Regions from separate parts of the Halobacillus sp. HZG1 genome, predicted to be linked through region 3. Evidence: riboswitches for the same ligand, from Rfam matches in the RefSeq annotation. Region 3 holds a riboswitch; each other region holds the start of a gene.

What was found. Region 3 has a riboswitch for S-adenosylmethionine ahead of VKA52_RS20580 (sulfite exporter TauE/SafE family protein). Riboswitches for the same ligand answer to the same signal wherever they lie in the genome.
Region 1: another riboswitch for S-adenosylmethionine. It lies ahead of VKA52_RS17900 (Na+/H+ antiporter NhaC family protein); the one in region 3 lies ahead of VKA52_RS20580 (sulfite exporter TauE/SafE family protein).
Region 2: another riboswitch for S-adenosylmethionine. It lies ahead of msrA (peptide-methionine (S)-S-oxide reductase MsrA); the one in region 3 lies ahead of VKA52_RS20580 (sulfite exporter TauE/SafE family protein).
Region 4: another riboswitch for S-adenosylmethionine. It lies ahead of VKA52_RS09965 (acetyl-CoA C-acyltransferase); the one in region 3 lies ahead of VKA52_RS20580 (sulfite exporter TauE/SafE family protein).

Annotation. Positions count from the first base shown of each region.
Region 1 covers NZ_JAYLVQ010000083.1:20,745-28,725, forward strand. Annotated here, with positions in the region: gene VKA52_RS17885 (SLC13 family permease) at 1-647, opposite strand, end outside; gene VKA52_RS17890 (exo-beta-N-acetylmuramidase NamZ family protein) at 852-2,126, opposite strand; gene VKA52_RS17895 (glycoside hydrolase family 3 N-terminal domain-containing protein) at 2,194-4,296, opposite strand; gene VKA52_RS17900 (Na+/H+ antiporter NhaC family protein) at 4,627-6,033, opposite strand; SAM riboswitch class I at 6,084-6,191, opposite strand; gene VKA52_RS17905 (ABC transporter substrate-binding protein) at 6,262-7,335, opposite strand; gene VKA52_RS17910 (ABC transporter ATP-binding protein) at 7,363-7,981, opposite strand, start outside.
Region 2 covers NZ_JAYLVQ010000012.1:11,888-19,868, forward strand. Annotated here, with positions in the region: gene ppc (phosphoenolpyruvate carboxylase) at 1-752, opposite strand, end outside; gene VKA52_RS01000 (GNAT family N-acetyltransferase) at 1,160-1,657, opposite strand; gene VKA52_RS01005 (Na+/H+ antiporter NhaC family protein) at 1,794-3,278, shown strand; gene VKA52_RS01010 (DinB family protein) at 3,325-3,813, opposite strand; gene VKA52_RS01015 (alpha/beta hydrolase family protein) at 3,998-4,873, shown strand; gene VKA52_RS01020 (DJ-1/PfpI family protein) at 4,876-5,421, shown strand; gene VKA52_RS01025 (AIM24 family protein) at 5,455-6,147, shown strand; SAM riboswitch class I at 6,314-6,435, shown strand; gene msrA (peptide-methionine (S)-S-oxide reductase MsrA) at 6,557-7,030, shown strand; gene VKA52_RS01035 (ion channel) at 7,066-7,473, opposite strand; gene eutH (ethanolamine utilization protein EutH) at 7,626-7,981, shown strand, end outside.
Region 3 covers NZ_JAYLVQ010000086.1:291,265-299,245, forward strand. Annotated here, with positions in the region: gene sat (sulfate adenylyltransferase) at 1-408, opposite strand, end outside; gene VKA52_RS20575 (phosphoadenylyl-sulfate reductase) at 422-1,156, opposite strand; SAM riboswitch class I at 1,238-1,344, opposite strand; SAM riboswitch class I at 1,515-1,612, shown strand; gene VKA52_RS20580 (sulfite exporter TauE/SafE family protein) at 1,731-2,612, shown strand; gene VKA52_RS20585 (DAK2 domain-containing protein) at 2,653-4,320, opposite strand; gene VKA52_RS20590 (Asp23/Gls24 family envelope stress response protein) at 4,352-4,714, opposite strand; gene rpmB (50S ribosomal protein L28) at 4,957-5,145, shown strand; gene spoVM (stage V sporulation protein SpoVM) at 5,292-5,372, opposite strand; gene VKA52_RS20605 (thiamine diphosphokinase) at 5,421-6,080, opposite strand; gene rpe (ribulose-phosphate 3-epimerase) at 6,477-7,130, opposite strand; gene rsgA (ribosome small subunit-dependent GTPase A) at 7,133-7,981, opposite strand, start outside.
Region 4 covers NZ_JAYLVQ010000061.1:169,639-177,619, forward strand. Annotated here, with positions in the region: gene VKA52_RS09960 (cell wall-binding repeat-containing protein) at 1-745, shown strand, start outside; SAM riboswitch class I at 1,017-1,121, shown strand; SAM riboswitch class I at 1,189-1,296, shown strand; gene VKA52_RS09965 (acetyl-CoA C-acyltransferase) at 1,369-2,523, shown strand; gene VKA52_RS09970 (acetoacetate--CoA ligase) at 2,544-4,487, shown strand; gene VKA52_RS09975 (thiolase family protein) at 4,487-5,647, shown strand; gene VKA52_RS09980 (Zn-ribbon domain-containing OB-fold protein) at 5,644-6,066, shown strand; gene VKA52_RS09985 (sodium:solute symporter family protein) at 6,162-7,661, shown strand.

The DNA.
Region 1 (7,981 bases), on a different contig from region 3:
TTCTTCAATTGTTCAGAAGCTTGATAGATGACCGCCATGCCGATCGGGACCATCATCATGGCCGTCGCTGTATTGGAAATCCACATCGACAAGGTGCCTGTTGCGACCATAAAACCAAGGACGATTTGTTCTGTGCTTGTTCCTACGGATGCGATAATGAACAAAGCCATCCGCTTATGCAGGTTCCACTTTTGCATCGCAAGGGCAATGAGAAAACCTCCCATAAAGAGGAAGATCGTATTATCTCCATAGGAAGAAGCTGTCATCCCCCCGTCCAATCCTCCAGTGAGAGGAAAAAGAATCAACGGCAGAAGAGAAGTCGCAGGGATCGGAATCGCTTCCGTAATCCACCATGTAGCAATCCACACCGTACTTGCCAACACAGCTACGGCGCTTTGCGACAACCCGTCCGCTTCTAAAAACAAAAGTGTAAGCGCAAACAAAATCGGCCCTAAAAAAAGCCCTACTTTTTGACGTGTATCAAAGGACGGACCCGGGTCCTGACCTTCCGTCTTTTGGTTCGTTTCCTTCGCTGCTGATGAACCGTTGGAATTTCCAGTGACTGTAAACCTCAATAAATCCTTCGCTTCGTCGTGCATGGACCAAAGGCGGCTCCATACACCACTTATCAATGACTGCGCACCCATCCAAGTTCCCTCACTTTCTATTAGTCAAATATGTATGAATATTTCCAAATTTTATCATAAAATGTCCCCTCTTGTAACGAATCTGCCTCCACTTAAGACTCCGGAATCAGCACCTGCCGATTAATGGTAAAAATACACACACCAGGTCATCCATATTATGGATGACCTGGTGTGCCAAATTATTCCTTATAGCTTTATTACTTCTTAATATAAGAGGTAGTGTTTTCTTACTTTATTGAATTCTTTCAGTCCATCTTCCCATTGGTCCTTCATGTCTTCTACGGACTCTCCATTTTCAATAGCTTCACGGACCCATCCGTTTCCAATAAGATAATCGAAGAAGGAGACGCCTGCTGAGTTTTCCGCACGGAATTGGAAGTCTTCCGGATACATATCATGAATCGTCTTCACAAGATATACGCCCGTCTCTACCGCGTTGAATTCTTCACGATCGATCACATGGATCTGCACGCCATGCGTCAACTCCCCTGCATGCTTCGAGAAGGATGGTGTAAAGGATGCTGCTCTGAACCTTACCCCTGGCAGGTTGTAGGCGTTCATCTCTGCAGCTAAATCCGTACTATTGATGAAAGGAGCACCAATCAATTCGAACGGTCGTGTGGTGCCGCGCCCTTCAGAAACATTCGTCCCTTCGATCAGTGCCGCTCCCGGATAAACGAAAGCTGTATCCACAGTCGGCATATTCGGTGAAGGAGCGACAAATTCAAGTCCTGTTTCATCATAGTCCATGCTCCGCTTCCATCCTTGCATTTCCACAACCGTCAAATCTGCGCCAATATCAAACTCGTTATTGAATAACTTCGCAAGCTCCCCGACCGTCATGCCATGGCGAAGCGGAATCGGATAGTTTCCGACGAAGGACTTGTAATCTTCATCCAATACCGGACCCTCCACTTTTTCTCCACCCAGCGGGTTCGGACGATCAAGCACGATGAATGGAATATCATTTTCCTGAGCTGCTTCCATCGCATAAGCCATCGTGTAAATGTACGTGTAAAAACGTGTCCCTACATCCTGGATATCAAACAGGAGCACATCAATGTCTTCTAACATTTCCGGAGTCGGCTTGCGCGTCTTTCCGTAGAGACTGTACACAGGAAGTCCTGTCTCTTCATCTGTGTAAAACTCCACATATTCACCAGCCTGAGCACTGCCTCTGACACCATGCTCCGGTCCGTACAAAGCCGTTAGATTTACATCTTCATCATTGTGAAGCAGGTCTACGATACTGTTCAAATTTTGATCAACACCGGTAGGATTTGTAATCAACCCTACATTCTTGCCTTCAATCAAATCTTTTTCTTCATCTAAGAGGACTTCCACTCCAAGCTTGAAAGACTCTGTTTTTTTATCGTGCCCTTTGTGTTTCCCAGGATTGCCGTTATGATCTGCGAAAACAACGGAGAATGTCGACCATGTCATCATCAATACCAAGGCAAGCATCAACCACTTTTTCAAAATAAACCTCTCCCTTTTGATTATATTGAAGAAGGGCGTGAAGCCCCTCTTCCTAAAAAGTCATGTACTAGTAACTCAACCCCGTACCATATTCAAACAAAGTGCCTCCATCAGCTCCTGGAATCGTCACAGGGAGCTGTCCAGTCGGGTTGTTTGCACCGAAAATGGTAGCAGCCGTTGCTTCAAAGCTTGCATCTCTGAATCCGTACTGAGCGATATAAGCATCCACTCCTGGATAAGCCATGACGTCATAAGGGTTTCGAATGCCGACTCCGATTACTTCTGCATTCGTATTTGCCATCACATCCTGCATGAGCTGCATTTGAGGATGAGTGGCTGAACGCGTGTACACATTGTACGTGTACGTACCGAAGATAACCTTGTCTGCTTCTGCCACCGTTTGCTTTTGCTCAGCTGTTAATTCACGTTCCCCTGTTTTGATTAAGGTCGTATTTGAATGATGAGCAGATACAGCCTTTTCAAGATCACCAATAAAGGAGTTTCCAATCACCACGATCTGCTTATCACCCGATGCGTCTGCAGGCAGAACCCCATCATTTTTCACTAGTGTAATGGAACGCTCCGCCGCCTCTTTTTCAACCGCTTTATGGGCTTCTGACCCGACGACTTCCTCCGCTTCTGTAATTTTCTCATCAATCGGCTGAGGCGTTTCTTCTTTAATGATGCCTCGATTCAACTTCAATGTAAGGATTCGTTCAACAGAATCTTCAATCGTAGCCATCGGGATTTCGCCAGACTCGACAGCTTCATAGACACCTGAGGCCACTTCTTCGAGACCTACAGGCATAAGCGCAATATCTGTCCCGGCATTGATCGCACGAATAACAGCATCCACCGGTCCGAAATGGTCAGCAATTGCTTTCATATTCAAAGCATCAGTAACGACGACTCCTTCGTAATTCATCTCTTCACGCATCAAACCTGTCAGTACTTTTTTAGAAAGAGTGGCTGGAAGCGCAATTTCGGAACCATCCTTCTGAGAGATTACTTTCGTATCATCGATTTTCGGGAACGTAATATGCGCAGTCATGATCGCATCAATGCCCGCATCCATTGCTTGTTGGAAGGGATACAGTTCAACTTCCTTCAGCCGCTCAAGGTCATATGGGACTTCAGGAAGACCGAGGTGGGAATCTGTCGCTGTATCCCCATGGCCCGGAAAGTGTTTTGCCGTTGCGGCTACTCCATGTTGCTGCAGCCCTTTCGTATACGCCACGCCCATTTTCCCAACAAGTTCAGGATCTTCTCCGAAAGAACGAACACCGATGACAGGGTTGTCAGGATTATTGTTCACATCCATGACAGGGGCAAAGTTCATGTTAATACCAAGAGAGGAAAGTTCAGCCCCGATTACAGATCCTACATCTTCCGCGATCTCTTCCGAACGAGTAGCACCCAGAGCCATGTTTCCAGGCATGTCCGTTCCTGACTGAAGACGAGTCACAATCCCGCCTTCCTGGTCAATCGTCATAAGCAGTCCATATTTTTCAGAGGCTGCTTGATAATCAGAAACAAGCTTCGCTGTTTGTTCCGTGGTCACAACGTTTTCACGGAATAAAATGACACCACCCAGATGATATTCCTGTACCATTTCTTCGATTTCAGGAAGCATTTCCGTCACGTTTTCACCTTCCCATTTCCTGAAATCAGGCATGAGCATCTGGCCGACTTTTTCCTCCATAGTCATGTTGGAAAGAGCATGTTGGACGAGGTCGTAACGATCACCATCCTGCTTTTTGATGGTCGGTTTAAATTCCGGCTTCCCTTTTTTGGAGTGGTCCGGTTTAAAATCAAGGGCAATCCGATCTTTAAAATCACCGTTCGATACCGTCACCCATGTACGTCCAGGTTTTCCTGTAAAGGTGACTGTACCGTCATCCTCCACAGTGGCAACGTTCGAATTCTTCGATTTCCAAACGAGTCCTTCCTCCACTTTTGTAAAATGTCCGTCTTCATACACATTCAGTGCGGAAAGAGTAAACTCATCCCCTTCCATCGTTACATCTGCCTGTGGTACGTTCTCAAAGATGATTAAATCCGATAATCCTCCATCTTCAGCCGCTTCCACCTTTGTACCCATCAACCACGACGGCAGCATCATCCCAAGGGTCAGTGTAAAGATAAACATCCATTTCCCCGCCATTCTCATTCACCATTCCTCCTTGATTTATCTATTTGTAAAAGGTGCCTTTCTATCCAAAAAGACCCTTTCGCAAAACATTTTCTAAAAAGCAGTTCTTCTATAAAGTCGGTATAGGAGAAATATTGTTGTAAACGTTTACATTTTGTAATAAAAGCGTAACGGAAATAGATATAGTCGTCTATACCACTTAAGGCCCGAATCATCCTTTTCTCCTTCGATTTCCAAAGCTTTCCTACTATTCCAATCGACTCATTTTAAAATAATATGTCAACTTTTCTTAAAATTAATGTAAAAAAAGTACATAAAAAAGGTACCTGGACCAGGTACCTTTCTCTCTTAAGAAGCACTTCTCATTACGGCTTTTCTTTTTTCTACGGTGAATTTTGGGTATCTGAAAGCGATCGCTAAAAGTCCGGCTGCGGCTGTGAGTAAAGGATAAATGCAAAACGGAACAATCGCGACAGGAGAAATACCGGCCACACCTGCCACTGCTAAAATCTGTCCACCATAAGGAATGATTCCCTGAACGGAACTGGCAAAGATATCGAGGATACTTGCGGATCGGCGCCCTTCGATACCGTATTCATCAGAAATCTGCTTCGCCAGCGGGCCTGCTGTAATGATGGAAATCGTGTTGTTCGCAGTAGAAAAATTGACGGCCGTCACAATCCCTGCAATACCAAGCTCCCCGCCACGGTTCGAATTCACTTTCCGACTCACGGCTTGTAATAGAAACTCGATCCCTCCATTTGCACGGATCAATTCCACAAGACCGCCGAGCAAAATCGCTATCATTGCGAGCGTCTGCATATTCGTAAATCCATCCCCTACCAAAGTGACGAACTCCATTCCGGAAAACTTACCAAGCAGAAGGCCGACACCTCCGGCGGAAACAATGCCACCAATCAAAACATAAATGACATTCACTCCGGCAATCGCAAAGCCCAGCACGCCTAAGTAAGGTAAAATCTCTACAATGTTGTACGCATAGTTTTCATCCAGGCTTGCCGAGGCATCCGCTGTCATTACAGCAAAAATAACGGCCGTGATGATGGCTGCCGGTAAAACGATAAAGAAATTCGCTTTGAACTTCTCTTTCATTTTCGTGCCTTGCGTACGGACAGCTGCAATGGTCGTATCTGAAATAACGGAAAGGTTGTCCCCAAACATTGCACCACTGACAATGGCACCCATGACCAGGGCAAGGCCAATGTCCGTCTGTTCTGCCACGCCTACGCCGATAGGGGCGAGGGCAACCACCGTACCTGTTGAGGTCCCCATGGAAATCGAGATGAAGCAGCCGATGACAAACAAACCGACGACCATCCAGCCTCCAGGGAGATAAGTCAAGCCGAGATTGACGGTGGATTCAACTGCACCCATTCCGGATGCTACGGCAGCAATTGCGCCCGCCAGCAGGAAGATGACCACCATTAGTATGATGTTCGGGTGCCCTCCTCCTTTCGTCAACTGGGAAATTTTCGTTTGGAAATCCGTTTTCCGGTTCATGGCTAAGGCGAAGAGAATAGCTGCGAATAGGGCAACTAGAACGGGCATTTTATAAAAATCACCCGTGATGACCCCTGATCCGATGAAAAGTAAAATAAAGACCACAAATGGGATGAGTGCGAAAGCATTGCTGCTTGGTTTTGTCATGATTTGACCTCCTTTTTTATATAACTCATCAGAATAGTTGGTTTTATCCCGAGAAAAGTTCCTGATCCAAAAGAAGGCGGCCAACAAAAAAGAGCCTTCTTACATAAGAAGGCTCTTGAAACGTATCCGTTCATTCCTTCTTATCTCTCAAGTGATCATCACTTGCTGGACTTAGCACCGGCCAACTGATGTTGGTGGTTGCTGAAGCTTCACAGGACCAGTTCCTCAGCTTCTCTTGATAAGAAATATTCGATTGAGTTAATGGTAACTTTACAATAAAAAAGATCCGCTGACAAGAGATTTTCAGAAAAAGTGTTATCGATCGTAGCGCCCGATCATTTCCATCGCTTCTTCAGAAAGAGACGTGTCGATGGCATCATTGAAGTTAATATCTCCACTGATAGCACCGTTCGCATCATACATCTCGAACTGTTTCTTAATATCGTCAATAAACATTTCTCCGTTAGGGTCAAGCCCCGTCACACCGACTTTCTTCCAAACTTCTGCGTCCTTAAGCGCCGTATGTTTGGTCATGATATCAATCACTTCATCAAGACCTTCATCATGAAGGAACGCATCATTATAATCACGGACCCCCTTCAGATAGGCAGCCATAAAACGTACAGAAACGTCGGTTTCTTTTTCAATGAAATCGGGGGATCCCAGCACCATCGCAATCTGTGCATCCGGAGCGAAATCTGTAGCGTCACCGAAACGAACGTGCAGGTTCTGTGCTTCTCCCTGAGTGATCAGTGGCTCGATTTGAAGAGCAGCATCAATCGATTTGTTCCCCATGGCGGCAAGCATGTTTCCAAAGTCAGACATGAGAACAAATTCGACATCGTCTTCTGTCAGACCGGCATGTTCAAGCATGCGCTGAAAAATATAATCATCCACAGCATTTCTCGATGAAACGGCAATCCGCTTTCCTTTCAAGTCGCTGTACTCTTTGATTTCATCCTGCAGATCTTCACGAATCACAAAACTGAAATAGGAGCTGCCATCGAAATAATGCCCTTTATCGGCAATGATCTTCACGTCAATCCCCTGGGCGATAGCATTGAAGAAGGAAGCCGTGGAAACACCACCGGCAATATCCACTTCCCCTGCTGCCAGAGCTGGAAGCATATCGTCACTATTGGCGAACGTTGTGAACTTGATATCAATGTTGTAATCGTCAAAGTACCCTTTTTCTTCAGCAATATAAAAGCCAGCCCCTGAAGCTGCTCCATCTTCAGCTATTACTACCGTCGCCTTCTTATCTAATGGAGCAAAATCACCGTCTGTGAGGCCACCGCTGCCTGTATCTCCCCCGTAATCACTGGAGGAACACCCGAACAGCACAAAGATAATCAACAAAAAAGAAAACAGATGACATACTTTTTTCATCATGGGATTCCAATCCCCTCTCTTCCTCTATTTACGCGAACGCTGTACTTCTTCCTGAAGATGATTCCAAATCTCCACAAAATGCTCCGCCATCAAAGGGTCCGCCCGTACCTGCTCCATATTTCTCGGGCGCGGCAGATCAATCCGCTTTTCATCGATAATCGTGCCGGGCTGCGAGCTCATTAACAAAATCCGGTCGCTAAGTAGGAGCGCTTCATCTATGCTATGGGTAATAAATAAGACCGTTTTCTTCGTTTCTGACCATATATTTAAAAGTTCTTCCTGCAATATGAATTTATTCTGCTCATCGAGCGCAGCAAAAGGTTCATCCATAAGAAGGATTTCCGGATCGTTCGCAAATGCTCTCGCAATGCTGACACGCTGCTTCATCCCACCGGAAAGCTCTTTTGGATAGAGCTTGGCGAATTTCTCGAGCCCTACTTTATTCAAATAATAAGCGGTCCGCTCTTTGATTACATCTGCAGGCATGTGTCTCATCTTTAACCCGAAACTCACATTCCCTTCCACGGTCAACCATGGAATGACTCCTCTTTCCTGAAAAACCATCGACTGCAGCGGCCGTTCTTTTTTACTCTTTGCAATCGTGAAGGAGCCACCACTTGGTTTTTCTAACTCCGCCAGAATC
Region 2 (7,981 bases), on a different contig from region 3:
ACGTTCCAATCTTCACCTGGATAGTGATCTTCCAACCGAGCTTCGAGCTCCTGGTGGATATCCGGCAGTACATCAAACAAAGTCTCGTCAAAATAATAAAGGCCGTTGCGCACTTCATCCATAACCGTTGGCTTCCGTTCGCGCAATTCATCGGTCTGCCAAAGTACGGTCACTTCATTCTGCAGGCTGTCCTGAATGCTTTCACGTTCGCTCTTCGTCAATTGTGGATGGTCCAGCTTTTTAAGGAGTGTTGCAATACGTTTCTGAATTTCAAGTACAGTCCGCTTCGTAGCTTCAGTAGGGTGGGCCGTAATGATTAATTCCAAAGAGAGCTTATCCAGGACCTCTTGAATCGCACCCTTGGAAAAGTCATTTTTTTTCAAGTTCTGAACAGCGCTTTCGAGCGAGAATGGCTGTGCACCATGATCTTCGCGCAGTTGGTATTCGCGGCGACGGCGAATACGATGGTTTTGTTCAGCGATGTTTACGAGGTGGAAATAAATTGAGAATGCGCGGATGACTTGGGAGCGCATCGGTGGTTCGAGGTTTTGAATCTCATTTTTCAGTTGGTTGTATGTTGAGGTATCTGGGTTCTTCCTCAAGTCTTTCGTTAATTGTCGGATCGTTTCTACTTTATTTAGTAGTTCCTCCCCGCCGTGGTGGACGAGAATATCACCTAGCATATTTCCTAATGCATGGATGTCCCGGCGTAAGGGAGTTGTATGATCGTTAGTATTTTTTACAGTAGTCATACTTTCACCTTCCTGTCAGATCAATTTAAGTAAGATAAAATTGCCTATGTGTTTCATAATGTTATCAGAATAATTTGCATAGTCAAACACTTTGAACCGTGGTATCATCAATGGTTACCCGAAAACAGTCAACAGAAAAAAATGGTAAACATAAGAATGACAATGAATGTAAGCGTTAACTTATAATCATGCATAAACATACTTCTCTTATTTTAAATTCTTTCCCCATAAAACACAAAATGAAAAACCTAGATGCGCTTTTTGGGAAAATATGTATGACCTGGTCACCCAATCATTTACAGAAAAAAAGGTCTGTAGGAGCTTTCGTGTGGGTGGGAGTGTATAGGAATGAGGGCAGTATGAAAAAGTAAGAGGAGAGAACGCGTGATGTTCTCTCCTCTTATAGTTTATGTATATTTATGGAGACTCATTTCATAAAGACTCCAATACTCGTCTTCGAAAGGGCGATGGTTTTTGAGGTAGCGGTCTTTGGTGAAACCAGCATTCTCGTAACACCGGATGGCACTTTTATTGAAATCAAAAACACCTAAGGTCACTTTCTCTAGTTCGAGGTGCTTAAAGGCGTACGTGGATATCAGCTGGATCATCTGTTTTCCATATCCTTTCCCTCTGTGTACGGGAGAAACGAGTACCTTTCCAATACGTGCCTGTTTTTTATCTTCATCTATACGTCCTATGGAAATGTGCCCGATTATTTTTTCTACTGATGGATCATAGACTTGGAAGGTTCGTCGGTCTTGTGTATTTTTGTAATCCATCAGCTGCTGGTGGGTTAATGGAAAACTAAACATCGGACCTCCCCATTGCATCAGGAATCTGGGGGATTTGACCCACCCTAATATGGTTGGAAAGTCTTTTTCTTCAAAAGGGATCAATTGCAGCATGGTCTTTCTCCTAACTTTGCTTTTTTTCCGATGATACACTACTTTTGAAAAATTATGAAAAAATTCGTGACATTACATCTATACACATGGGATGATAAACTATTGTACAGTTAACGTTGGTAGAGGAGGGAAACTAGTGGCAGATAAAGAAAAAGATCAAGTCATTGATGAAGCGGTAGGAGAAAAAGAAGTACGGAAGCTAGAGTTTCGCGGCGGCGTTTTTGCTGCTACCATTCCCCTGGTGTTTTTCATCATATGGGCAGTTGTATTAAGTGTCACAGGTCTTGTGACAGAACAAGCGTTAGTATTAGGAATGGTTATTGGAATTGCCATCGGACTATTCTTGTGTAAGTCTGAATGGTCAGATTATGCACAGAGCTTGATTTCAGGAATGGCCCAGCCAGTAGGGGTCGTTGCGATCATTGCCTGGTTTTGGGCAGGGATGTTTGCAAACATGTTATCCGCAGGTGGATTAGTAGACGGCCTGATTTGGTTCGGGTTTCAATCCGGACTTGAAGGGGGAGCCTTTGTTGGCATCACTTTCCTTCTAGCAGGATTGTTTTCAACAGCTGTCGGTACCGGCTATGGTACAGTAGCGACTTTTGGTGTTCTAATGTATCCGGCAGGGGTCATCCTGGGAGCGGATCCTGTTATTCTCCTCGCTGCGATTTTAAGTGGAGCTGTTTTTGGAGATAATCTGGCACCTGTATCAGACACGACGATTGTATCTGCAACAACTCAGGATGCTGACGTACCAGGAGTTGTGCGTTCCCGCTTTAAATATTCCATCACAGCAGCCATTCCAGCTCTTATTTTATTTGTAATTTTCGGCGGTGGTGGAGAGATGGGAAGTCAGCAAGTGGTCAGTGAGCTTCAAAATGAAGTTTCACCTGAAGGCCTGCTCATGTTAGCTCCATTTGCATTAGTTTTATATTTAGCCCTAAGTGGTCATCACCTTTTAACTTCATTGTCTTACGGAATTCTGGCAGCAGGCGTGTTCATCTTCTTTACTGGTCATTCTTTGAAAGAAGTCCTGTATATCCATAAAAACGATGCCGGGGAAGCCGTAATTGAAGGGGCATTGATTGATGGAATAAGTGGCTACTTCAATATGGCGATTTTGATTTTATTCATTTTAGCAGCCGCCTATCTGTTGGAAGTTGCGGGTACCATGGATGTTATTAAAAACTTCTTTTTGAAGTTAATTAATAATGTCGTGCGCCGAGCTGAACTTTCTATTTTCGGAATTGTCGCTTTTTTAAATGTATTTATTACGATTAATACAGCTGCTGAGATAGCTGCAGCACCGTTTGTCCGGAAATTAGGGACAGAAATGAACATCCATCCGTATCGTAGAGCGAACTTCCTGGATACCGTCACCTCTTCACTTGGCTACATTTTCCCTTGGAGTGGCGGGGTTTTGCTCGCATGGGCTACCGTCCAGGGAGCTGCTGATCAATACGACTTCTTACCTGTTGTCGGACCGGGAGAAGTTTTTCCGTTCGTCTTTCAGGGCTGGTTGCTATTGATTGTTATGTTTGTTGCGGCATGGACAGGCTGGGGACTTCGTTACACTGGTAAAGATGGTGAGGAAGTTAAACCACAGGATTATAAAAAATAAGTCGTATGCCAAACCCCCTGAGTAATAAACTCAGGGGATTTTTGTCTTACGTATGAATGTGAGCTTTTACTTCTTTCATTTGATCGAGGTGGCGTAGTTCGTGCCAACCGATAAACTCTACCCACTGTTCCAGATTCATATCTCCGAAAGCGGGATGGGTGAATACACGGTTCTGCAATGTTTCCTGCTCCTTATTGTGAATAAGGAATAAAGTTGCTTCCCGCGTCTTTTTCAAACCCTCTTTTGCTTGATCCAAAGTCGTAAATTCCCCTTTCGGGCGAACGGCCTCCGGCGCTTCGACTTTATAATCACGGTTGGTCGTCTTATGAATCGGTTTTTCGGTTGCCTGCTGAGTGTCTCCCTGCTTAAGGGCCTGGTTAATCTGATAAACGATTAATTGTTCCATTAAGTATAAATGTTCTAAAACTTCAAGGATGGACCAACGATCTTCTTCAGGCTTAACTGATGCTTGTTGCTCTGGCACTTGGTCTACAAAATCGAGCAATTCTTTTCTCTTTTCATCTAAGCCATACATACAAAATCTCCCTTTCAATTGAAGTTATCTAGAGTCTATCACAATTCCTATAGATGTTTCTTTCCCCAGCCCCTCTAAAAATGAAACCTTTCCAAAGCCCTTCCGTATGTAATGATAATAAATGGTAAATATTTCATGACCAGGTCATACAGATTATTCCAATTGATTATTGAGGAGGGATAGGGTGAAAAAGCTGTTGGGAGCTTTTTTGGTTTTCCTTAGTTTTATGGGAGCTGTTGTGTTCTTTGTTGGGGACAGCGAAGATTCTGTCCTGCAGAGTAAGAAAGAGGTAGAAATTGGTGTACCAGGTGTTACAGGATATTCCATTACATATAAAAGCGGGGATACCGATATTCCGGGTCTTTGGATTGAGCCGGAGAATATTGAGGAGAGTCTGCCTTTACTTATTCATAACCGAGGAGGGGTGGGAGAAAGTTCGCTGACAGATGCGCAAGAACTTAAAAATCTATCCTACTGGGCAGAGCAGGGATATGTTGTTTTAGCGACACACTACAGGGAGAATGCAGAGGAGAACGTTAAGGTAAACAAAAAAGAAGACTTTGTCCAAGATGTGCTGGATTTAAAGAAGGTTGGAGCAGAGTTGGACCATGTGGATGAAGACCGGACTGTGATGCTCGGATATTCCCGTGGAGGGTGGATGAGTCTGCTCGCGGTTCAACAGGAAATGGATGTCGATGCTGTTGCTGTCATTGGTGCCATTACTGACTTGGAGCATCTTTACACAAGCCAACCTGCATCTGTTCAAAAACAAATCGAACAATTAATGGGGCCACCTGGAGGAGAACATAGTTGGTATCGTGAGCTTTCTCCCATTCAGTGGGTGGAGGAAGTGGGAGTCCCTACATTAGTGCTTCACGGAGGAAGAGATCGGACCGTACCTGTGGAAAAGGCAAGGTACTTTGTAAGCTTGATGGAACGTGAGCATAACATCCATCGATATATTGAATATGAAAATGGAGATCACGGTTTGAGATTGCATTTTAAAGCGTATGCACCTGAGGTGTTGGAATGGTTTGAAAAGCATCTGGAGGGAGGATAATCATGACGATCGGTGTAGTGCTATACCCTGGATTTAGTGAATATGAAATCACGGTAGCTCTTTCAGTCTTTAAACAGGCAGAGCAAAAGGTTACATATATAGGTTTGGATGAGGAAAGAGTCACTGGTGAATCAGGACTTGAATGTGTAGTAAATGAAACAGTGGAAAAGGTCAGCCCTGGCGATTATGATTGCATACTTCTGCCCGGGGTCGATGATTTTAAACATCTTGTTGATCATCAAACGCTCATTAATTTCATTCAAAAAACCAGTGAAGAAGATGTTCTCATCGGTGCTATATCAAGTGCCCCATATTTCCTTGCCATGTCAGGAGTCCTTGATCATCATTCCTATACAACAGGCCTTACAAAAGAACAGAGAGTCTTCTTAAATGTGTTCCATGAGAATACGTATATGGATGAAACGGTGGTTGTTTCAAAAAAACTGATCACTGCCAAGGGATCCGCTTTTGTAGAGTTTGGCTTGATGCTGGGGAGAACTTTAGGACTCGATTTTGATCCATCGTGGTATAGTCAATTAGAAGCATAGATACTCTTAGAATACGATTAGGAGGAACAGATGATGAGCGACTACTCTATTAGTGAATTTATTAGAAAGACAAAGCAGGATGAATCAGAAAATGACTACTTTGAATTGGAGACTCCGCGGATTCTCGAAGTGAATCTTCTCGATCAAGTGTGGGCCAAGGCGGGAGCGATGATTTCCTATAATGGAAACATTAAATTTGAAAGAGAGGGCATTCTCGAGCATGGTGTCGGTCGTTTATTTAAAAAAGCGATGACCGGGGAAGGAAGTTCTCTAATGAAAGCCACTGGTCGAGGTCGCCTTTACCTTGCCGATCAGGGCAAGAAGATTACTATTTTCGACCTGGATAATGAGACCATCACGGTTAATGGAAATGATCTACTTGCCTTTGAACCGAGCATTGACTGGGATATCAAACTGATGAAGAAAGTAGCGGGGATGGTTTCTGGTGGTTTGTTCAACGTCACCCTTAGTGGAAGTGGGCGTGTGGCGATTACGTCGCACTATGAACCATTGACATTGTTGGTCCGTCCAGGGGAACCTGTGATCACTGACCCGCATGCTACTGTTGCCTGGTCCGGGCATTTGGAACCGAATTTCCGGACAGATATCAGTTTTAAAACATTGATTGGACGGGGAAGCGGAGAATCCATACAAATGGAGTTTGAAGGAGATGGATTCGTTATTGTCCAGCCGTTTGAGGAAGTTTATACAACAGGGCAGAGCTGAGCAGAAGCGGATTTTTTTACAGACAGGCATGAGCATGGTATGCTGTGAATACAATGACACCAAGAGAAACTTGATGTGCATTTATTGAAAATTTTTAATCTGTTATCCTTTACTTCGTTACAAAAACGTAGTAGGATGGGTACTAACAAAAATAAATAACGGAAACTTCTTATCCAGAGAGGCGGAGGGACTGGCCCTTTGATGCCCGGCAACCATCGAATCAATCTACGGATTGACGAGAACGGTGCCAATTCCTGTAGAATGTATGAACATTCTAAGAGATGAGAGGATCGTGCGGATATTAGCGACCCCTTTTCTTACTGGATAAGAAAAGGGGTCTTTTCGTGTAAGCACCATAACCGTCAAGGCTCTCGATAGAAGTTGCGTTAAGGGAAAGGAAAGATGTTAAATGGCAACCGCTATTTTCGGTGCAGGATGTTTTTGGGGAGTAGAAGCATTTTTTGAAAAATTCGAAGGGGTGACAGAAACGAAGGTAGGTTATATTGGCGGCCATCTGGAGAACCCGACATATGAACAGGTCAAAGCAGGAAAAAGTGGACACGCGGAATCTGTGAAAGTGAACTACGATCCAACGGTCATCACTTATGCAGAACTAGTGAATATCTTTTTTGAAGCTCACGATCCGACATCCCGCAATAAGCAGGGAATCGACGTTGGTCATCAATACCGTTCTGTTATTTTCCATTCGGATGCAAGTCAGAAATATATTGCTGAAGAGAAAATTAAAGAATGGGAAGGTAAAGGGGTCTTCAAACGCCCGATTGTTACAGAAGTTGAAGAGGCAACAACTTTTTATGAAGCGGAAGAACATCACCAGAAATATTTACAAAAGCATGGCTCTGCTGCATGCTCCATTGGATAATAAAAAGGACCCTTTCACAAGGGTCCTTTTTATATTTATGAATCTTCTTTTTGCCTGGATGCATCCATAGCTTTTAAGAAATAAGCTGTAGGGAGAAGGATGCCGATTCCTGATTCAAGCAAGGCAAAGAAACGGGCTGCCCCGACAGGCAGCATGTCACCATACCCCACGCTCAACAACGTTTCCCCACTAAAGTAAAGCAAGTCCAAAAAGTTTGGGTCGACAGGGTCCCTTGATGATAAACTAGTAACAAGAATGACTCCGTTTAATGATAACAAATAGTAGAGGAACGTAAATCCAATAAGCACACCTGTGAGTACAAAAAATAATTGAAAGAAAAGGGCCGTGCTGAAGTAGCTTTTTCTGTAGGATTTATTCGTGAAAAAATACACGAGGTTCGCTGCAATGAATATAACCACAACGATGAATAGAGCATGTACCATTTTTTCTTCTCCTTTACTTAAAAAAATATGGAAAGGCTAAGTCAGCGTCCACCGTGTAAAGATGAGCAAGCCATTATAGAAAATCTCCTACCCTGAGTAGTAGTTATTGTAAACATGGATGAAGGGAGAAATATGAGGAAGGGGCTGGGCTTTTGTGGGTTAATGACGCCATTTTAATTGTTATGTGTATCTTCATGGTATTGGGAGCACTGGATTATTATGTGCTTAATCACCGCCTATCTCTGGGATGGCGGTTTTACGAAGCTTTTATGATGATGGGTCCGCTTGCTCTTTCGATGGTAGGGATCATTTCTCTTGCCCCCGTACTCTCCCAGTGGCTTGCGCCTGTCATCACTCCGTTGTTTTTATGGTTCGGAGCGGACCCATCGATGTTTGCATCAATGATGCTTGCTATTGATATGGGAGCCTATCCTTTGGCGGAATCCTTAGCCCTTGAGGAAGAAGCGGCCACCTTTTCCTGGGCACTTCTCGGTACGATGATGGGGCC
Region 3 (7,981 bases):
TAATTTTTTCACGCCAGGATGAGCCGACTCTGTCGTTAAGTACACGTTTTGAGCTTCCTTTTTCTTATCCGGTTTAAATCGATCGGTTATTGTAATCGTCCCATAAACAATCCCGTCCTTGACTAACTGGGCTTTCCTTCCAAGCGACCGGGATTGCTCCTCTGAGATCGGAAGCGTAATCGGAATACTCCACGGAGTGCCATCTTTTAACCTTAAGGTTTCGACGACAGATTCATAATCTTCCTTGTTCATGAACCCTTTTAAGGGACTATAAGCTCCGTTCGCAATTAAACCAACATCACTTAATGCCATCGAATCAAGCTCGATGATATCTTCCGGCAGCTCCTCTGGTCTCGTTTCCTTCCACCTGTTTACAAGCACTCCACCGTGCGGGGTTATGATTGACATGCCTTTTCCTCCTTTAAGATTTTTCCTTCTCTGAAGATTCCGCTGTGTGTAATCCACATTCGGTTTTATTGAACCCTTTCCATCTGCCTGATCTCCCATCATCTGATGCCTGGGCGGTACATGGGATGCAGCCGACACTAGGATAATGCTGATCGTGTAATTCATTGTAGTCCAACCTATTTAGTCGGATATATTGCCATACGTCTTCCCATGACCAATGAATCAAAGGGCATACTTTTATAGATTTAAATCTCTCATCCTTGTTCACGAAATTCGTTTTCTGACGGCTGGGGGATTGTTCACGTCTCAGGCCTGACAGCCAAGCTTTTCTGCCGCTGAGAGCATCTTCAAGTGGCTTAATTTTACGGATGTAACAACATTGATCCGGCTGCCGCTTCCATAGGGCGGAGCCATACTGTTCCGCTTGTTCTTCCAGCGTCATCCCAGGTTTTTTCATCGTTATATTTAACTTCGGATACCTCATTTTCACTTTTTCAATCAACTGATAAGTTTCTTCAAAATGAAGGTCTGTATCAAGAAAAACGACTTCGGCATCCGGCTTCTCCTTGGAAATCAAATCAATGAGAACGATTCCTTCTGCACCGAAACTGCAGGCATACACGATATCCTCGTACTGAGAATAAGCCCATCGAATGACCTCTGCAGCTCCTTTTGTATCATTATTTTTCGGTAGATCACCTTCAAATGGATTGTGAAAAGATTGATACGTTACGAGTGGTTGTTTCATCTCCTCCTCCTTTCTAAAAATAAAAATGCCTTTCTTCACGATAAGAAGAAAGGCATTTACATCTACATGTAAACTATATTCTTCTTATCTTCTCAAGCGCTTACCGCTTGCTGGAATTGGCACAGTATCTGTATAGATCCGTTGCCGAGGCTTCAAAGGGCCAGTCCCTCCACCTCTCTAGATAAGAAAAGCTATGAAATTTTCTGAAAAACAAGTTGATACAAATCTTATGCTCGTTATCATCATATGTCAATGCTTTTTTAGGAAAATCAAAAATTTTCTGTTTTTTTAAACTATATGATTGACAAATAAAACCATGTCCGTTAGTTTAAGAATTATTCTTTTAAAAATCATACGATCCTTATGAAGAGTCGGGGGAGGAACCTGGTCTGACGATCCCGCAGCAACCTGTAAGAGGGTGCTCATTCCAGCAGCCAGAAGGCTGAAAGATAAGGTGTGGATGACTCCCCCTTCTTTCAGATGGGGGTTATTTTTTTGATCATAAAACCAAGTAGATGCATAGGAATAATGTATATTCACAAACAATTGAACGGTATAAAAGGAGTGGTACACTTTGCAGAAACTGACGATTTTCGCTCTTATTGGATTTGCTGCTCAACTGATGGATGGTGCACTCGGCATGGGATTTGGGCTTAGTTCATCCACGATTCTCTTATCCTATGGACTAGCTCCTGCTGTAGCATCCGCTTCCATTCATATGTCACAGATTGCCACAACAGCTGTTTCTGGTTTTTCCCACTATAAGTTTGGCAATGTAGACAAACGCCTTGTCATGATCATCGCAGTTCCTGGTGCCATCAGCGCCTTCCTAGGAGCAGCATTTTTAAGCTACATATCAGGGGAATTCATTAGACCTTACATATCCATATTCCTACTCACACTAGGAATTTATATCATTTTCCGTTTCCTATTCCTTTCGAAAAATACACATATCAAAGAAAAGAAGTCCGTAAATAAACGTTTCCTCTTACCTCTTGGTATAGCAGGCGGTTTTTTAGATAGTGTCGGCGGGGGCGGCTGGGGACCGGTAAATACACCCGCGCTTCTTTCTCAATCAGGTATCGCTCCAAGGAAAGTCATCGGAACCGTGGATACTAGCGAATTCCTGGTAACGATTTCAGCAACGGCTGGATTTTTGATTTTTTTAGGGCATGATCAATTCAGCTGGCTGCTGATATCATCTTTCGTCATCGGTGGTGTCATAGCCGCTCCCATTGCCGCTTGGCTTGTCAAAACCCTTCCCTCTTCTGTTCTAGGAGTATTAGCCGGAGGTTTCATCATCCTTACAAATACGAGAACTTTACTGTCTTCGATCCAAATCAGCGATTCAGTTTTAACTTTTGTGTACACTTCACTGATCTTTGGGTATCTCTTGATTGTTGTTTTTTCTATTCGAAACCACCTTCGAGTCAAGATGGTTCGAAAACAAGCATAAAAAGAAACGCAGCCCCAAGAGCTGCGTTTGTGTACGTGTTTTATTCGATTGAAAAGATATAAGAATAAATCGGTTGTCCACCATTGTGGATTTCCACTTCTAAATCTTCATACGTTTCTTCGATGAATGATTCAAGTTCTGCTACCTCTTTTTCGTCGGCTTCCTCGCCAGTCAAGATAGTCAGAATCTCATCTTCATCATCGTCAATCATTTGGTTCAACAATGTTTTAGCAGTCGTCAAAGCATCTTTATCAGTGGCAGAGATTTTACCATCAGCAATTCCCATGAAGTGGCCTTTGGAAATGTCCAAACCATCGATTTGCGTATCTCTAACGGCGTAAGTGATTTGTCCTGTTTTCACTTCAGACATGAGGTTGAGCATTTCCTCTTTATTCGCATCAAGATCTGCTTCCGGGTTGAACCCAAGAAGCGCGCTCATCCCTTGAGGAATCGTTTTTGATGGAATAACAGCAACTTCTACATCCGCTAATTCTGCTGCTTGTTCAGCAGCCATGACGATATTTTTGTTATTCGGCAAGACGAGCACACGTTTCGCATGTGCTTCTTTAATCGCTTCTGATAGATCTTGAGTACTTGGGTTCATGGTTTGACCACCCTGGATAACGACAGTCGCTCCAAGACTTTCAAACAACTTCTTAATTCCGTCTCCCATGCTCACGGTCACAATTCCGTACTCAGCTTTTTCTTCTGACTTGGGCTTGGCTTTCTTTTTGTCACCAACAATCGATGTATGCTGTTCACGCATATTCTCGATCTTCATGTTAACAAGGCTGCCGTACCTTTGACCCAAGGTCATGGCTTCTCCTGGGTATTCCACGTGAACATGGACTTTGATCAAGTCTTCATCAGAAACGACAAGCAGAGAATCTCCCATTTCACTGAGCTCATTACGGAAGGCTTCTTCATCGTATGGGTGTTCAGCAAGTTTATCTTCTTCAAATTTCACCATGAATTCTGTGCAGTAGCCAAGTTCAATGTCTTCTGTGTTCATGAAGTCCTGATTCAGCTTGTGGTGTTCTGCGTTGACCATGTCATCCATCGATACAGTATCCTCGAGATCCGGAAGTTCCTCACCTTTTAAATTGGCAAGAAAACCTTCATAAATCGTGACAAGGCCCTGTCCACCACTGTCCACGACACCAACTTCCTTCAGTACTGGAAGCAATTCTGGTGTATTCTTCAGTGATTTCTTCGCTGCTTGAACGACTCCTTCGATGAATGGAATGAAATCATCCTCTTTTTCAGCAATCTCAACAGATGCTTCAGCAGCTTCTCTTGCTACAGTTAGAATAGTTCCTTCCACAGGTTTCATGACAGCTTTATATGCTGTAGTGGCCCCGCCTTGAAGAGCTTCTGAAAAGTCTTTGGTTGTGATGACTTCTTTGTCTTCAATCGATTTTGAAAAACCACGGAAAATTTGAGAGAGGATAACACCTGAGTTTCCACGTGCTCCCATCAAGAGACCTTTGGATAAAGATTGGGCCACTGTTCCTACATGATTCTGGTCCACATTCCGAACTTCTTCAGCTCCAGAAGTCATGGACAGATTCATATTCGTCCCCGTATCTCCATCCGGTACAGGGAAAACATTCAAAGCATCAATCATTTGTGAGTTCTGCTTTAAATGATGAGCTCCTTGCAAGATCATTTCGGCAAGCGTCTTGCCGTCTAACTTTTGTAACGTCACACTTACTTCCTCCTTTGACTACAACCGCGATCTATTCAGTTGTCACACGAACTCCCTGAATGAAAATATTCACAGAATCCACGGACAAACCAACTGTTTTGTTTAGTGTGTATTTTACTTGTGATTGGACATTATTAGCGACTTCGGAAATCTTTGTACCGTAGCTCACGATAATGTACATGTCTATATGGAGGCGATCTTCATCCTGTCTGACAACGACTCCTCTGGAAAAATTCTCTTTGCGGAGCATTTCAGATAAACCGTCACGGATCTGATTTTTAGATGCCATACCGACGATGCCGTAGCACTCAACAGCGGCTCCTCCAGCAATCGTTGAAATGACTTCATTGCTAATAGTAATATGACCATATTGGTTATTTAAATCAACAGACATAATAGATCCTCCTTTATAATCCTCATCAATCCTACCCTATTATAACACAAAATCACGATATGAATTTCTGTTCAATGGTAAGAAAATGACCTGGATATCCCTACTATACTGTGTAACAATTCATAAGTTCTGTCAAGAAAAAATTCTTGATATAATTCTGACTAGATTATTGCAAACACGTATTCTATATGATAAAGTTACTAAGTATCTGATGATTTATGTATGTAACAGGAGGGATTTTCATGGCACGCAGAAGTGTTCTATCTGGTAAAGGTACACGTTCAGGTAACCACCGTTCACACGCGATGAACGCTAATAAACGTAAATTCAAAGCTAATGTTCAAAAAGTTCGCATCCTTGTGGATGGCAAGCCTCAAAAAGTTTACGTAACAGCACGTGAACTCAAGTCCGGCAAAGTACAACGTGTATAATTGCTGACAGAGAGCTTATGAGCTCACAAAAAAAGCACCCTTAGAGGGTGCTTTTTTTATTTGTCTAAAGATAAGTAAACGGGCGCTTTTGGTGCTCTCCGGAGCTCAGCCCATGTGTACTCCGGAGCTTTCCTTTTGAATGGGTCCTAATCTTTTTTAAATGTACTTATGACTGCGCGCACTAAACCCCCGACGAACCGTGGGAGTTTGATGGTATAAAATTTCAAAAGAGCCCCCTCCTCCTATATGAACTAATGCGAACTCCCTTATTCCCCTCAAGTAGGCAAGTCTGTACTTCTTATTACTAAGAGTATGCCTGACTCAAATGAAAAAGTACCTGTATCTTCAATCAGTCGATTCGAGATGCACAAGGTGGATCCAAATGGCAGATAGGCGCGATCCAAGGGATAGTAAAACCCTTCAAGCGTAATCTTTGTCACTTCAAGCGTGACTGGTAAGAATGAAACATACGGGTATAATTCATCCGCTTCTATCTTATGCTCACCAGCGAAGACTAATTCCACCTGATTCTGTCGATCAATAATCGTACTCTTTATGTTTTCCTTCATTAAAGGATAAAGAAGCTGCATGTTCGCTTGAGAATGATCGATTCGACCACCGGTCACTCCGAATAATAGAATATGCCCGGGGTTCAAGCGGAGTGCTTCATTTATCGCTAATTCCAAGTCTGTTTCATCTTTTTCATCCGGAAAAATTAAGACCTGTTTGGCATTCTTTTTTATTTCTGCCAATGAATGTTCTGAAACAGAATCAAAATCTCCAATGGCTATGTCAGGAGCCAGTCCATGCTCAACAAGGACCTCCGCTCCTTGATCGGCGCCGATCCAAACGCATTCCGGACATGCGTATTCTTTTAAATCAGGTATGTAAGACTTCGGTCCGCCGCCGACTACGATCACTCTTTTCATTTTCATAACACCCTTCCTATACCTTTCACAAATAAAACAGTCCTTTACTACTCACGATAAGCTATCGATACGTGAAGACTCAGTTTTGGGACTTTTGTTGAGTGGATGAGTAGGGTACGGGGTTGCTCGCTTTCCGAGAGAGCGCGGTGAGCCTCCTCCGATCTGGGTCCTGTAGGGTCTCCCCCTGCATTTTCCCCCGCAGGAGTCTCGCCATTCCCATCCGCTCCTGATGCTCGATCCGGGTAACGAACCCCAGGAACAACCTAAAACTTCCACAATGTTACTATATACTACAATAGAACGGTTTCTTCTATTTTAAAATGTAACTTATTTCTTTACTGGATGCCAACAAAAGAGTGAATAAAAAAACTCAAAGGATCGAGACCCTTTGAGTTTTTTCAATTATTGTGCCGCTTGTCTAATTTCATCAATTGCTTTTTTGCGATCTTCCTGATTAAAAATGGCACTGCCGGCAACAAGTACATCAGCTCCAGCATCTGTACATTGTTTAGCTGTTTCGACTTTCACTCCACCATCGATTTCAATCTCAAAGGAGAGCCCTTCTTCTTCCCGCCAATGGGAGATTTGTTCGATTTTCGGTACAACGGAATGAATGAATGATTGACCTCCGAAACCTGGGTTAACTGTCATCAACAGGACAAGATCGATATCCTTAAGAATCGGTCGGATTGCCTCTGCTGGAGTAGCTGGATTAATGACGACTCCCGCTTTCAATCCGTGGCTTTTGATCAATTGAATCGTCCTGTGGAGGTGAGGACATGCTTCCTGATGAACGGTGATGATATCAGATCCTGCTTTAGCAAAGGCTTCGATATACTGATCCGGATTTTCAATCATTAAATGGACATCAAGAGGCAAGTCGGTGACTGGACGGATGTGGTCGACAATCAATGGACCGATTGTAATATTCGGAACAAAATGTCCATCCATGACGTCTACATGGATATAATCCGCTCCTCCACGTTCAACATCCTTAATTTCCTCTCCAAGTTTCGAAAAATCAGAAGCTAGAATGGATGGTGCAATTTTAGTCATGATTAATACCTCGGCTTTCTGTTCTGTATTTCATTTAAAAATTGTAGGTAATGCTCATATCGCTGTTCGGAAATGTCCCCTGCCTCAACGGCTGATTTGACCGCGCACTTCGGTTCCTTATGATGCAGACAACCTCGGAATTTACAGCCATTCTGTACCTCTACGAACTCAGGGAAACATTCAGGCAGCTGATCAAGTTCCAATTCTCCGAATTCCAGTGAACTGAATCCTGGAGTATCCGCCACAAGACCACCCGCTATTTCATAAAGTTCCACATGACGCGTCGTATGTTTTCCGCGACCTAAACTCTCTGAGATTTCATCCGTATCAATAGAAAGTCGAGGATCGATTGAATTTAGTAAAGACGATTTGCCGACGCCGGACTGGCCAGCGATGACTGTGGTGCGACCAGCTAAGTGAGATTGGACTAGATCCATGGATTCTGTATCATCTACTGCAGATAAAATGACAGGATAGCCGATTTTTTCGTACAGCGTTTTGTAGCTTTCCATCACTTCCATTTGTTGTCCATCCAGTTGATCCACTTTAGAAATGACAATGAATGGCTCGATCCTCTTTTCTTCCACAAGGACGAGGAATCGGTCCAGTAACAAAGCATTGAAATCCGGATGAACGGCAGAAGTGACGATTAATGCCTGATCCACATTCGAAATCGGAGGCCTTACCAACTCATTCTTTCTGTTTTCGATGGATAGGATATATCCTTCTTCCTTATTTTCCGCCTTGAATTCGACAAGATCTCCAACTAAGGGGGTGACTTTCTTTTTTCTAAAGTTCCCTCTTCCCCGACATTGGTAGACCTCCCCTTCACAAAGGACATAATAGAACCC
Region 4 (7,981 bases), on a different contig from region 3:
AGGAGCACCGCTTGCCTTCTACTATGATGCGCCGATTCTTTTGACCAGGAAAAACGCTCTTTCGCAAATTACAAAATCGACGATTGATGTGTTAGGTGCCAAACATGTCACGATCCTTGGTGGCACAGGTGCCATTTCCAAAGACGTCGAAAACTCCCTTGTGAAATTAGGATTGGATGTCGAAAGAATTTCAGGATCTGACCGGTACGAAACCGCAACAGCTATTGCTGAAGTGCTTCCACCTAGTGATGGAGCCGTGGTCGCATACGGAAGAAACTTCCCTGATGCCCTTTCCATTGCACCTGTAGCGGCAAGCAACATGATGCCGATCCTTTTGACAGAAAAAAGTAAACTTCCGGAAGCTACGAAGCAGGCCATCAACGATTACGACTTCACCTATGTTGTAGGAGGTTCCGGGGTTGTCGATCAAAAGGTTTTCTCTCAACTTCCTGATCCTGAGCGAATTTCAGGGAAGAACAGATACAGCACATCGATTGCTATCGCTGAGCATTTCGAACTGGAACCGACGTTTGTGAATATCGCGACTGGAGCGGACTTTGCAGACGCTCTTGCAGGAGCCACTTATACGTATGGTGAACCGTTATTGTTAACTCCATCCAATTACCTTTCGCCTGAAGTGAAGGATTATTTTGTTAAGAACGAAACCTTCTACTTCACTATTTTTGGTGGCACGGCAGCTGTCAGTGAAAATGTGGAGGATGAGATTCTGGAGCTATTTGAATAGGAGTCTACTACTCTTCCATGAGCAGCCTTACAAAACTCCAAAAACAGATCATTAATTAAGAACAGATCAAACACCACCAAGTAGTCAATCATGACTTGATGGTGTTTTTCTATGGATGATCCTGAAAAACTCCAAAAGTTCCTCATAGATTGGTTAATCACTTACTAAAACAGAACCCCAAATATAATAAATTTTCACACTTTTCTATAAAATGCATTGACACTTATCCTTTCCCTTGCTAACATGGCACTTAACCAAATAACGAAAGAACATCTTATCCAGAGAGGTGGAGGGACTGGCCCTGTGAAACCCGGCAACCGCTATTTATATAGCATGGTGCCAAATCCTACTGAGTGAACGCTCAGGAAGATAAGAGATTTACATAATCTCTAGCCTCTCTATCACTGATAGAGAGGTTTTATAATTTCCAACTGAATACCAATTTCTTATCCAGAGAGGCAGAGGGACTGGCCCGTTGACGCCCGGCAACCATCAAGCAACCGCTTGAAAAGGTGCTAATTCCTGCAGGAGATGATCCTGGAAGATAAGAAGAGCCAAGAGCCCTCTTCTTATTTTTTGTGAAGAGGGCTCTTTCTATTTTACAAAAAGGAGTGGCTACATAGATGAGTACTGTACTTTTAGATGGCATTCGTACCCCGTTCGGAAAATGGAAAGGGGCTTTGAAAAAGAAATCCGCAGCAGAACTTGGATCGCACGCATTAAACGCTCTAATTAAGAGAAATCCCATAGCCAAACAGGCAGATGGCGCGCTGCTTGCCCAAGTCATCCAGGCTGGGGGCGGCCAAAATCCTGCTAGGCAAGTCGCTTATAAGGCGGGGGTGGAGATCAATACACCTGCCATCACATTGAACAATGTCTGTTTAGGCGGGATCGCTACGATCGCAGATGCCTCCCGAAGACTGCAATTGAACGAAGGAGAATTATACATCGTCGGTGGCTTCGACTCGATGACGAACGCTCCTCATACTGCTCCTGTACGTGCTTCTTCAGGACTCGGCCATAGCATCCTCAAAGACACCTTACTGAACGACGGTTTGTGGTGCGCCTTAACGGATGTATCGATGGGAGCTCTTACCGATGAGAAAAACCGCTCCTTCGAAATTAGTCGAGAGGAGCAGGATGAATACGCCGCCCTTTCCCAGCAACGAGCAGCGAATGCTCAAGAAAAAGGGTGGTTCCAACCTGAAGTCGCTCCTTTTTCAGGTTTGCTTGAAGAAGATGAAGGTATCCGCAAAGGTACAACAGCCGAGAAGTTATTGAACCTCTCACCGGCTTTTTCCAACGAAGGCACAATTACGGCAGGCAATGCGTCGCAGATGACGGATGGGGCGAGCGTTGGGATCGTTACCACGAAAGAGAAAGCTGAATCACTCGGGCAGAATCCGTTGGCGGAAATCATCGACTGGTCAGAGATTTCCGGACCAGATCCGAGCTTGCAAACGAAACCATCGCAAGCGATCCAGGAACTATTAGATAGACACCAATTGACGACTGACGATATCGATCTGTTTGAAATCAACGAGGCTTTTGCCAGTGTCGTGATTGCCAGCTGCCGGGATCTTGGCATTGATTATGACCGGGTCAATGTGAACGGTGGAGCGATCGCTCTTGGTCACCCACTAGGCGGCACAGGATTCCGGCTTGTTTTGACCCTTGCCCATGAACTGAAACGGCGCGGCGGTGGAAAAGGCATCGCGTCCCTTTGTGGCGGTGGCGGACAGGGCATGGCCCTATTGATTGAAGTGCCTCATACATAACTCGAAAGGAGACAATTCCAATGAATACATCAATCACAGCTCAGCGTTCTCCTTATCTATGGGAGCCATCGAGCGGAAGAATAGAACAATCACATATCAAAGCTTTTGCTGAATCTACCGGCCAACCGCTTTTTCCATATGAACGGTTCCACCGCTGGTCCGTTTCTCACCTCGCTGAATTTTGGTCAGCCGTTTGGGATTACGCCGGAATTATCGGAAATAAAGGCGACCGTGTTTTTGTCCCTGGCCCTTCGATGCCAGATAGTACATGGTTTCCGGAAGCACGATTGAACTTCGCTGAAAACATGCTAAGGGGTTCTCTTGATCGAGTGGTTGCCTATGAAGCAAATGAAGAAGGTGTTCAACGAAGCATTCATTTACAGGAGCTAAAACAATCCGTTGCCAAAGCCCAGGAAGGTTTAAAACAATTAGGTGTTCAAAAAGGCGATTGTGTCGCCGGGGTCACGAAGAACGATATCCAGGGATTAGTGGCCTTGCTTGCAACCACTTCATTAGGGGCGACATGGACCTCCTGCTCCCCTGACTTTGGGACGAAAGGAATCGTCGACCGCATTGGTCAGGTGAAACCGAAAGTATTGATCTCTACTCTCTCCTATCAATATAAACAAAAGCCGTTCCAAATCGAGGACAAAATCAAGCAGACGACGGAACACCTGGAAGGACTATCCGCACTCGTCTCGTTCGAAGGGGAAACGTATATTGAAGGGATTAAATCTCTTTCATGGAGCGAGCTTTGTAACAATGAAGCAGAAGAGCCAACGTTCGAACCCGTCCCTTTTAACCATCCCTTATATATTTTATATACATCAGGAACGACGGGGCTGCCGAAAGCGATTGTCCATTCGGTCGGTGGGACGCTTCTGCAACATGTGAAAGAACACCAGCTCCATTGCGATGTCCAGCAAGATGACGTGTTGTTCTGGTACACCAATACCGCCTGGATGATGTATCCATGGCTCGTGTCGGGGCTAACCAGTGAAGCCGCCATCCTGTTGTATGACGGCTCTCCTGTAAGACAGGATTCCCTCACCCATTTGTGGGACATTGCGGATGAAGTCGGCATCACCCATTTTGGTACAAGTCCTAAATACCTAGATACATTGATGAAAGCAGGCGTCGACCTGAAAAGCAGTCATTCGCTCGACTCTTTGAAAAGTCTGCTATCCTGCGGGGCTCCCTTAGCCCCTGAGCAATACAACTGGATTTATCAAACCATCAAACAGGATTTGTTCCTTGCTTCCATTTCCGGCGGAACAGAAATTATCGGCTGTTTTGTGATGGGATCTCCGGTCCACCCTCTTAAACAAGGCGAAATCGCATGCAAAGCGTTGGGGATGGCGGTGGATGTATTGGATGAGCGAGGAGCTTCTGTTTACGAAGAAAAAGGAGACCTTGTGTGTACGAAACCGTTCCCGAGCATGCCGCTCACCTTCTTCGGCGAAGGTGGAGAGGAACGCTACCGGAAGAGCTACTTTTCCAAACGACCAGGGATCTGGACCCATGGGGACTTAGCTGAACAGACCATCGACCAATCCTTCATCATTTATGGACGTGCCGATACAACATTGAATCCAGGCGGCGTCCGTATTGGGACGGCTGAAATTTACGGTGTCGTAGACCATATCAAAGAAATCAAAGACAGCGTCGTTTTCGGATTACCGAAAAATAACGACGAAGAAATCACCCTTTGTGTCGTTACGGGACATCTGACGGAAGACTTGGCAAAAGAAATACGCCAACAGATTCGGACCAAAGCTTCTCCCCGTCATGTACCGAAGCGAATTTATCAAGTGGAGGAAATCCCTCATACCATCAATGGAAAAAGGGTCGAAGGAGCAGCGAAAACAGCCGCTTTAGGAGAAGAAGTGAAAAACGAAGCGTCCTTACGTAATCCATCCAGCTTACAAGCATTTCGTCAGCTTTCAGAAAGGGAGTTCGTGTAATGGCCAGTCAAATTCAAGGGGCGATCACCGGAATCGGTGAGCTGAAGCCCGTCCGTTATTCAGAAGGAAAAACCACCTTAAGTTTGATTGCAGAATCCGTCCGACTTGCCATCCAGGATGCCGGCATCTCAAAGGAAGATGTCGACGGCCTGCTCGTCGGACCCCAAGTCGGGGAGACGCCACAGCATGTGCCGGCGACGGTTTCTGAGTATCTAGGAATCGATCCCACGATGTCTAATACGGTTGATCTCGGCGGAGCGACCGGTCCAGGGATGATATGGAGAGCAGCCGCAGCCATTCAGGCCGGCATGTGCGAAACCGTCGTCTGTGTATTAGCCAACAAAAATGAAAAAGGCGAAACACTAAGGTCTCCGAACCGTAATCCGATCCGCGAGTTTGATGTGCCTTTCGGTGCCTCAGGAGCGAATACATCCTATGCCCTCTTAAAAAGACAGCACATGGAAGAACACGGATCCACCCAGGAAGACTTTGCAAGGATCGCCTACTGGCACAGGAGAAATGCCCAGTTGAACCCGGATGCGATTTTTTATGGAAAGCCCGTTGAAGTCGAAGATATTCTCGCCTCCCCCATGATCGCCGACCCGCTTCATCTGCTTGAAATCGTCATGCCTGTCGCCGGTGGTGCGGCCGTTGTTGTAACCTCTCCGGAAAAAGCAGCACAGGGCAAGCATAAACCGGTCTATCTCAAAGGAGCGGGAGAAAAAATCACCCACCGGGCGGTCAGCCAGGCACCAGGCATAGACGCCTTGCCATTTAGCTATTCAATCCCGAGGGCGCTTGAACAAGCCCGGACGAACGTGGAAGACATCGACCTTTTTTCATTGTATGACTGTTATACAAGTGTCGTTGCAATAACCCTTGAAAGTGCAGGTCTATGTAAGCCAGGGGAATTCGGAGAGTTTGTCAAAAACCATAGCTTCGGTCATGACGGAGATTATCCATTGAACACGCATGGCGGTCAGTTGGGTTTTGGCCAGGCAGACTTAGCCGGCGGTATGTCACATGTTGTGGAAGCCGTTCATCAATTGAGAGGCGAAGCGGGAAACCGACAAATCCCTAGTGCTAAAAAAGCACTCGTGACAGGGAATGGAGCCACATTAAGTGAAACAACGGCGCTTGTGTTAGGAGGAGAACAATGAGCCAACAACCAAACATTTCTTTACCAGTTCCGACGATCACACCGATCAGTCAGCCTTTTTGGGAAAGCATCCAAGCAGGACACTTGAGCCTTCAGCAATGTGACAAGTGTGAGCAGTGGATCTTCTATCCCCGCGAACACTGTCCCCATTGTTTTCATGATTCGTTAACATGGAAAAAAGCGTCCGGACGAGGAAGGCTGAAAACATGGAGCGTGATCCATCGTGCGGGACATCCCGCGTGGCAGGAACATACACCCTATGTGGTCGGCGTCGTCGCTCTTGAAGAAGGACCTTCTCTATTGACACATGTATTGGTAGAAGAAACCGCCTTAACACATAATCTGAAAGTTGAAATGGAAATCAGTGAAATCGGGCCACACCCGTTGCCATTCTTCAAAAAACAGGAGGAAACGATATGATCCTTACTTATTTCATCGCTGTTGCTTTATTCTGGTTGCTCGGACTATTCATCTGGAAGAATTTTTACACGACGAAGAAAGGAGAACGATAAACGATGCTTACAAGTTCCAGTGTATTACTATGGACCGTCATCCTTTTGTTAGCTGTATACTTTGCCGCTGTGACGTGGGTGGGTAAAAAAGGGCGGGCTCACAGCCAGTCGATGGCTGGATTTGCTACGGCCCGGGGAAAAGTGAGCCCCTGGCTTGTCGGTGCAAGTTTCGCCACCTCCTACGCCAGTGCCAACCTTTTCATTGGCGTCCCTGGTCTCGCCTACGAACACGGGACCGCTGTGCTCTGGTACACCCTTGGATGCTTTGGTGTTTCCTGGGTCGGACTTCTTCTTTTCGCCAAAACGTTCTGGCGTTACGGGAAGAAATTCGGTCATGTGTCGACACTTCCGGAATGGCTTGGAAAGCGTTATAACTCGAAAGCCCTGCAAGCCATCGTATCTTTACTGATCTTATTCAATGTTTATTATATCGTCGGACAAAACGTCGGACTTGCGACCATTTTTGAAACCGTCATTGGGATTCCCTACTTCTGGGGCATCATCATCGGTGTGGCCATCACGATTCTTTACATCGGTCTAGGCGGTGCCTTCGCGCAAATCATCACGGACGGCATCCAGGGAATTCTTATGGCCATCACCTCGATCTTTATCGTCGTCTCCTTTTTCTGGACCATCGGTGGGGGATGGAACGTCTTCGGCGTACTGACTGATCGCTTACACAGCATCGACCCGAACCTGACTGCAGCCATTGCCGACGGCGGTCCGTATAACAGTGCGCTCGCCATCATGGCTGTACAGTTCCTTCTATTTAGTTTCGTATTGATGCCCCACCTGTTGAACAAAGTGTTATCGATTGAAAAAGAGGAAGACCTGGCTCCATTCACCTTATCCGCAGGGCTCGTGCTATGTATCATTTCCACTCTGATGGTTCTCGGTGGACTCGCTGCCCGCGTGCTCTTCCCAAGCTTACAAAGTGCCGATGCGGCCATCCCGACCTATGTGATTGAGGCATTCCCAAGTGTCATCGCAGCCATCATGATCGTCGGAATCATCTCCGCAATCTTATCCAGCACGGACAGCCTGTACTTAGGAATCACGACAAGTATCGGCAACGACTTGTACCGCATTGTCGCACCATTCCTAACATCCAGAAAGATGTCAGCAAAAGAGCTGGACAACAAATCGTTGAAAGTCGCGAAAGGATCACTGATTGTCGTCGGACTCCTGTCTCTCTACTTCTCCTTAGAACGACCAGAGTCCTTGGCCTTCCTAATCCAGTTCAGCTTTTCTGCGATCATATCCGGAATCATTGCACCGATCACTCTCGGATACTTCTGGAACCGTGCGAATCAATATGGGGCGATTGCTGCTGTAATTACGGGTGCTTCCTTATATGTCGCTTTTACATCTCTGAACTTAATCGGAAATATCTTTATTGCGATGTTCTTTAGTGCAGCTGCGGCCTTTGTTATTATGGGTTTTGTGAGTGTACTGACACCTAGGGAGAAGAAAGAGAAGTTAGTGTTGGAGAAAACTAGTTAAGCGATGAAAAGTAAAAGACTCTGAAACGTAGCATGTCTTTTATAGACATTACCTTGCTCCCAGGGATGTATAGACGTACGGCAAAAGCTTATATGAACAAGAAAGAAATTGTGTACCACAGTCACTACCTGTATGAATTATGAATTTCTTTAACTTACTAATAATACGGCAGAATCAACTTCATTAAGAATAGTCCTATCGTGTGATCATCATTTTTGAATTTTTTAAATTTCTTACAGTTGAACACAATCCTAAAGTAAGGGTAAAAAAACTACAAACACAATTGGATTAATAACTAATCTTCAACAGTATAATGGAGA